Regions from separate parts of the Methylocystis sp. MJC1 genome, predicted to be linked through region 2. Evidence: riboswitches for the same ligand, from Rfam matches in the RefSeq annotation. Region 2 holds a riboswitch; the other holds the start of a gene.
What was found. Region 2 has a riboswitch for thiamine pyrophosphate ahead of OGR47_RS01295 (FAD-dependent oxidoreductase). Riboswitches for the same ligand answer to the same signal wherever they lie in the genome.
Positions count from the first base shown of each region.

Region 1: another riboswitch for thiamine pyrophosphate. It lies ahead of thiC (phosphomethylpyrimidine synthase ThiC); the one in region 2 lies ahead of OGR47_RS01295 (FAD-dependent oxidoreductase).

Region 1 is NZ_CP107558.1:1,971,218-1,974,427, forward strand. It holds gene OGR47_RS09555 (cation-translocating P-type ATPase) at 1-1,390, opposite strand, end outside; TPP riboswitch at 1,640-1,734, shown strand; gene thiC (phosphomethylpyrimidine synthase ThiC) at 1,821-3,210, shown strand, end outside.
Region 2 is NZ_CP107558.1:262,743-265,952, forward strand. It holds gene OGR47_RS01285 (cell division protein ZapA) at 1-133, shown strand, start outside; gene OGR47_RS01290 (hypothetical protein) at 339-920, opposite strand; TPP riboswitch at 1,084-1,240, shown strand; gene OGR47_RS01295 (FAD-dependent oxidoreductase) at 1,257-2,267, shown strand; gene thiS (sulfur carrier protein ThiS) at 2,236-2,433, shown strand; gene OGR47_RS01305 (thiazole synthase) at 2,448-3,210, shown strand, end outside.

The DNA of each region.
Region 1 (3,210 bases), 1.7 Mb from region 2:
GCGCGTCGTCGAGTCCGCTAGCGACAATCGGCGTCTCCGCCACAGCCAGCACGCGCAATCCCTCTCGCGCCATCTCCTCGACAACGGACGCATAACGCGCGTGCTCCGCTTCGCTCGCTCGCGCGAGCCGGAAGATCGCCTCGGGCGCGCCCTTGGCGGCTTTCAACGCGCCGCCATCCACCCGCCACGACTGAATGAAAGCGAGCAGCTCCGGCTTGATGGGAAAGCTCTCGATCGCCGTGCCGCCAGCTGGGATTTCCAACCTTTCGGCCATCGCATGGATGGCGCGGTCCATGGGGTCGACCGGGTTGGCGCTCGACGCGCGTAGCGCGGCCTGGATCAGCCGGTGCTGCTCGGCGTCCGGCGCGTCGGGTACCGGTTCAACGCCATCGCCGATATAGAGCCGCGCCACGGCCATGCGGTTTTCGGTCAAAGTGCCCGTCTTGTCGACGCAGAGGAGGGAGGTCGAGCCCAACGTCTCGGTGACGGAGGAGCGGCGCACAAGCACATTGCGGCTGGCGAGCCGGAAGGCGCCGATGGCGAGGAAGATCGCCAGCACCATCGGGAATTCTTCCGGCAGCAGACCGATGGCGAGCGTAATGCCGGCGATCGCCCCTTCGAACCAATCGCCATGCACGAGGCCGTAAGCGAGGATCACCAGCGCACAGAAGAGCAGGGCGAAGGCGCCGAGCCGCGCTACCAGCGCCCCGGTACGTTTCTGCAAAGGGCTCGGCTCGCCCTTGATGGCGGCGAGCGAGGCGCCAAGTCCCCCGACCGCCGTGCGCGGGCCCGTGCGCGCAACCTGCGCCACGCCAGAGCCGCGCACGATCATGGAGCCGGCATAGAGGAAGGGCGTGTAATCGCCGCCTGGGTCCGGGAAGGCGAGCTCCGCGCCGTCGCCAGCAAGCGTCTTCGTGACCGGCGCGGATTCGCCGGTGAGGATCGACTCGTCGACTACCAGCGCGTCGCCGGCGAGAAGAATGGCGTCGGCGGGCGCCCGCTGTCCCTCGCCGACGAGAACAATGTCGCCCGGAACGAGATCGCGCGCGGGAATGCGTCGCTCCTCGCCGTCGCGAATGACATGCGCCATGGGCTCCGCGAGCTGCCGAAGGGCCTGAAGGGCGCGCTCGCTGCGCAGCTCCTGGATGACGACGAGCCCGATGGTCGCGCCGGCGCCGGCAACCATGAAGAGTCCTTCGCCGAGATCGCCGACGAATAGGTATAGCGTCGCCGCCGCCGCGAGCAGGAAGAACATCGGCTCTTTGAGCGTGCGCAGGACGATCGCGAAGACGCCGGGGGGCTTGGCTTCGGGCGGGGCGTTCGGGCCGAATTCTGCAAGGCGGCGCGCGGCTTCTTCGGAGGAGAGCCCGCGCAGAGAGGATTGGTTCATGTCCGCCAGTCTCGTCAGTGCAAATGAAGAAGCGCAATCTAACGCGGGTCTCGCTTTGCGGCCGTATAGGCCAATCTCGAATAGGGGCGCTATCCGCTACGCGCGACGGAAGGGGCCCGCAAAGAAATTGAGCGCAAGCGAGCGCCTTATGCGACTTCCTCCCAAAGGGCTCCTTCGCGCAATCTAGCGAGGGCTCGGCCATCTGTCCCCATCCGTCTTGCCGCCACGGGGGGAAGCGATTAGTTTCCTTTCAATGGCGAGGGGCGCCGCAGGCTGCGGCTGAGAAGCACCCGTCGAACCTGATCCGGGTCATGCCGGCGGAGGGAATGCCAGGGCAGGGCGCGCCGCGCCCCTCATCCGGATTCCGTTCTTAGTCTGCTTGGCCCTCATCCGCTCCCTTTTAAGGAGCGCGATCGAAGGAAGCGTGACGATGAATATCCACGACAAACGCACGCCGCTCAGCGTCACCACCGGCCCGATCGGCAAGTCGCGCAAGCTCTATTCGTCGCCCGAAGGGCGCGCCGACATCCGCGTGCCCTATCGCGAGATCGCGCTCGATCCCTCATCCGGCGAGGCGCCCTTGCGGGTCTACGACCAATCCGGCCCCTATGGCTGCAAGAATTTCACGCCCGATCTCTCCGCTGGCCTGCCGTCGGCGCGGCCTTGGCTCGCGACGCGCGCGGGGTTGGAGGCCTATCAGGGCCGCGCGGTCAAGCCCGAGGACAATGGCTTTGCCGAAGGCGAGCGGCTCGTGCCGCCATGCCCGGCCGAGCGCAAGCTTTATCGCGCCGCCGGCTCGGCGCCTGTCACACAGCTCGAATTCGCCCGCGCCGGGATCGTCACGGAGGAGATGATCTATGTCGCGCATCGCGAGAACCTTTGCCGCGAACGCGCGCTCGACGCCGCCAAAAACCGCATCGCCGATGGCGAAAGCTTCGGCGCGGACATACCCGAATTCGTCACGCCCGAATTCGTGCGCTCGGAGATCGCGCGCGGCCGCGCCATCATTCCGGCCAATATCAATCACCCGGAGCTGGAGCCGGTCATCATCGGCCGCAACTTCCTCGTGAAGGTCAATGCCAATATCGGCAACTCGGCCGTGACCTCCTCGGTCGCCGAGGAAGTCGAGAAGATGGTGTGGGCCTCGCGCTGGGGCGCCGACACGGTCATGGACCTCTCGACCGGCCGCAACATCCACAACATTCGCGACTGGATCATCCGCAACGCGAGCGTGCCGATCGGCACCGTGCCGATTTATCAAGCGCTGGAGAAGGTCGGCGGCGACGCGCTGAAGCTCGATTGGGCGGTCTTCAAAGACACGCTCATCGAGCAGGCGGAGCAGGGCGTCGATTATTTCACGATCCATGCGGGCGTGCGTCTCGCTTTCGTGCCGCTCACCGCAAATCGCGTCACCGGCATCGTCTCGCGCGGCGGCTCGATCATGGCGCGCTGGTGCCTCTCCAAGCATAAGGAGAGCTTCCTCTACGAACGCTTCGACGAGATTTGCGACATTATGCGCAAATATGACGTCTCCTTCTCTCTCGGCGACGGATTGCGCCCCGGCTCAAACGCCGACGCCAATGACGCCGCACAATTCGCGGAGCTGGAGACGCTCGGCGAACTCACCAAGATCGCCTGGGAGAAGGGCTGCCAGGTGATGATCGAAGGCCCCGGCCATGTGCCGATGCACGAGATCAAAGCCAATATGGACAAGCAGCTGAAAGCCTGCGGCGAGGCGCCGTTCTACACGCTCGGTCCGCTCGTCACCGACATCGCGCCCGGCTACGATCATATTACGTCCGGCATCGGGGCGGCGATGA
Region 2 (3,210 bases):
CGACGCGGTAAGAAAAGCCGCCGCAGCGCTGGAAGAACGCGCGACGGCGGCGGTGGAAGACGCGGCGCAGCGACTGGAACGGCTCGAGGCCGATCTGCGGAAGCCTGCGGTCAGCGACGATTTTCCGTTCTGAGGAAGGACGGCGCGCCGTAAGCGGGAAGGCTTCGCGGGCGTTCCCGATGCTCGCGCAGCGAGCGATCCGGGATTCAGAACAAAAACGTTTCATGCCGTTTGCGAGCGAAGCGAAGCAATCCAGGGCCGCCGTGGCTGCCCCGGATTGCTTCGTCGCTCCGCTCCTCGCAATGACGAGAGAATGGGAGCCGCTTATCAGCAGTCGATCACTTGCCCCAGTTTTCCATGCTCACATCGTGCTTTGCCTGCTCGAGATCGTCGGCATTCTGCGAATACTGGTGATTGAGCTTTTCCGCGGTCATGGCGACCGCGCCGTCCGACATGATGGCGATCTTCATCTGCTCGGTCGCCATGCGGTTCAGTTCGTTGATCCACTGATTGAGATTGAGAAGGAGCTTGTTCTTGCGGTCCTTCTGAATTGCCTGCGAGGCGCTCGAGTCGGTCGCAACGGCGATCTCGGCCTTTGTGTCGTCGATCAGCTTGTCGAGGTCCTTGGCCTTTGCTTCCAGCGCCGCGACCTGGTCCTGCGCGCCGCCCTTGGCCTTTTCCAGCGCGGCTTCCGTCTCTTTCTTCGCCTTCTCCAGATTGTCGAGGCCGTTCTTCAGCCAGCTCGCCTGGATGTTCAGCAGCGCGTCGCGGGCGACGCCGGTAAGGTTGAAGCCGTTCGGAATCGGGAAATAGGGGCCGAGCTTGGCCGCCTCGGCAGGGGCGGCGAGGCCGAGGACGCCGGCGACGAGAATGGCGGCTGCAGCCGCACGGAGACCAGCCGGCATAGAGACGAGGCGCATATGGTTTCACTCCCGATTAAGCGCGCCGAGTTGTTCCTTGACGCGAATTCTTATGCACGGAGCTTGGGCGATCCGAGCCTGTCTTGCAAGCCCGCTTCCTGCCACACAAACGTCATGCGCCGGCGCCGCGCCGCTTGACGTGGATGGCTGTTTTGCGCGAGTCTTCACGCGCCGGGGGAGCCCCGCCCGGCGGCGGAAGGATCGCGCCGCCATGGGGCTGAGAGGCTGCGAAGCGCGTTTATGACGAACGTGGGGCGCGGCGACCCTTTGAACCTGATCCAGTTCAAATGCTGGCGGAGGGATGGTGTACAACTCCCGTAACCTTGCAGGCGCGCTATGCTAGCGCGCGTCATCGGCGCCGGCGTCGCCGGGCTTTGCGCGACCTATGCCTTGGCGCGGGCCGGGGCGCAGGTGGAGCTCGTCGAGCGTCAGACGGCGCCCGGCCAGGGCTGCTCGCGCTTTGCGGGCGGCATGATCGCGCCTTGGTGCGAACTGGAGAGCGCCGAGCCGCTCGTGGCCGAGCTTGGGCAGGAGGCGCTCGCGTTCTGGACCTCGGACATTCCAGTCGCCACGATCGCCGGAACCCTCGTCGTCGCCGCGCCGCGCGAGCGCGCGGAGCTTTTGGATTTCGCCCGGCGCACGGATCATTTCGAGCGGCTCGACGGCGCGGGCGTCGCGGCGTTCGAGCCGGATTTGGCGAATCGTTTCGACGCCGCGCTCTTCTTTGCGCGGGAGGCGCATCTCGATCCGCGCGCCGCCATGCAAGCGCTCGCGGACAGGCTCGCTGCGATGCCCAACGTCGTGCGGCATTATGGCGCGGAGGCGGATGCGCTTGCGACCCATCCCGACTGGACCATCGACTGCCGGGGGTTCGCCGCGCGCGACGCGCTCCCTCGGCTGCGCGGCGTGAAGGGCGAGATGCTGGTTTTGCGCAGCGACGAGATTGTTCTCTCCCGCCCAATTCGCATGCTGCATCCGCGCCGGCCGGTCTATGTCGTGCCGCGCGGGGAGGGTCTATTCATGGTCGGGGCGACCATGATCGAAAATGAGGAGCGCGCGCGGGTGACAGCGCGCTCCGTTGTGGAGCTTGTCAATTCCGCCTTCGCCATTCACCCGGCCTTCGCCGAGGCGGAGATCGTCGAAATGGGCTCGGACGTGCGGCCGGCCTATCCGGATAATCTTCCGCGCCTGACGCAAAGTGGAAAGACGATCTATATCAATGGGCTCTACAGGCACGGTTTCCTGCTTGCCCCCGCGCTCGCGCGCCGCGCTGCCGAGGTTGTTCTCCGCGGCGCCTATTTTCCGGAGGTGATGGATGCAGATTCGGGTGAACGGGCGTCCGCGTGAGGTGGACTCCACCACTTTGGAGGCCCTGCTGCGCGAATTGGGCTACGAGGATCAGAAGGTCGGCACGGCGCTGAACCAGGAATTCGTGCGCGACAGGGACCGTGAAAAGACCATGCTTCATGAGGGCGACGCGGTGGAGATCGTCACGCCGCGGCAGGGCGGATGAGTGCAAAGCGTCCAATGAACGCCGCTGATACGCTCACCTTCTACGACGTTGCGCTACGATCGCGGCTGCTGCTGGGGACGGCGCGCTATCCCTCGCCCGCGATTCTCACCGAGGCCATCCGCGCCTCGGGCTGCGAGATCGTCACGGTTTCGTTGCGGCGGGAGGCAGGCGGCTCGCGCGCGGGCGAGAGCTTTTGGACCCTCGTTCGGGACCTCGGCGCGCGCGTGCTTCCCAATACGGCGGGCTGCCGCACGGCCAAGGAGGCGATTGCGACGGCGCAAATGGCCCGCGAGGTATTCGAGACCGATTGGATCAAGCTCGAAGTGATCGGCGAGGAAGATACGCTGCAGCCCGACGTTTTCGGCCTCGTGGAAGCGGCGAAGGCGCTCGTCGGGGATGGTTTCAAGGTTTTTCCCTATACGACCGACGATCTCGTGGTCGCCGAAAAGCTCCTCGACGCAGGCTGCAAGGTTTTGATGCCCTGGGCGGCGCCGATCGGTTCGGGGCGCGGCGTCAACAATACGTTCGCCTTGCGGGCTTTGCGGGCGCATTTCCCGGGTACGCCGCTCGTCGTCGACGCAGGGCTCGGCGCGCCCTCTCATGCCGCGACCGTGATGGAGATGGGCTATGACGCCGTGCTGCTGAATACGGCGGTCTCGCGGGCGGGCGATCCCGTCGCCATGGCGCGCGCTTTCGGCCTCGCTGTCGAGGCCGGGCGGCTCGCCTTTCTAGCCAAGCCGATGACGCCCCGCGACATGGCCGAGCCCTCGACGCCGG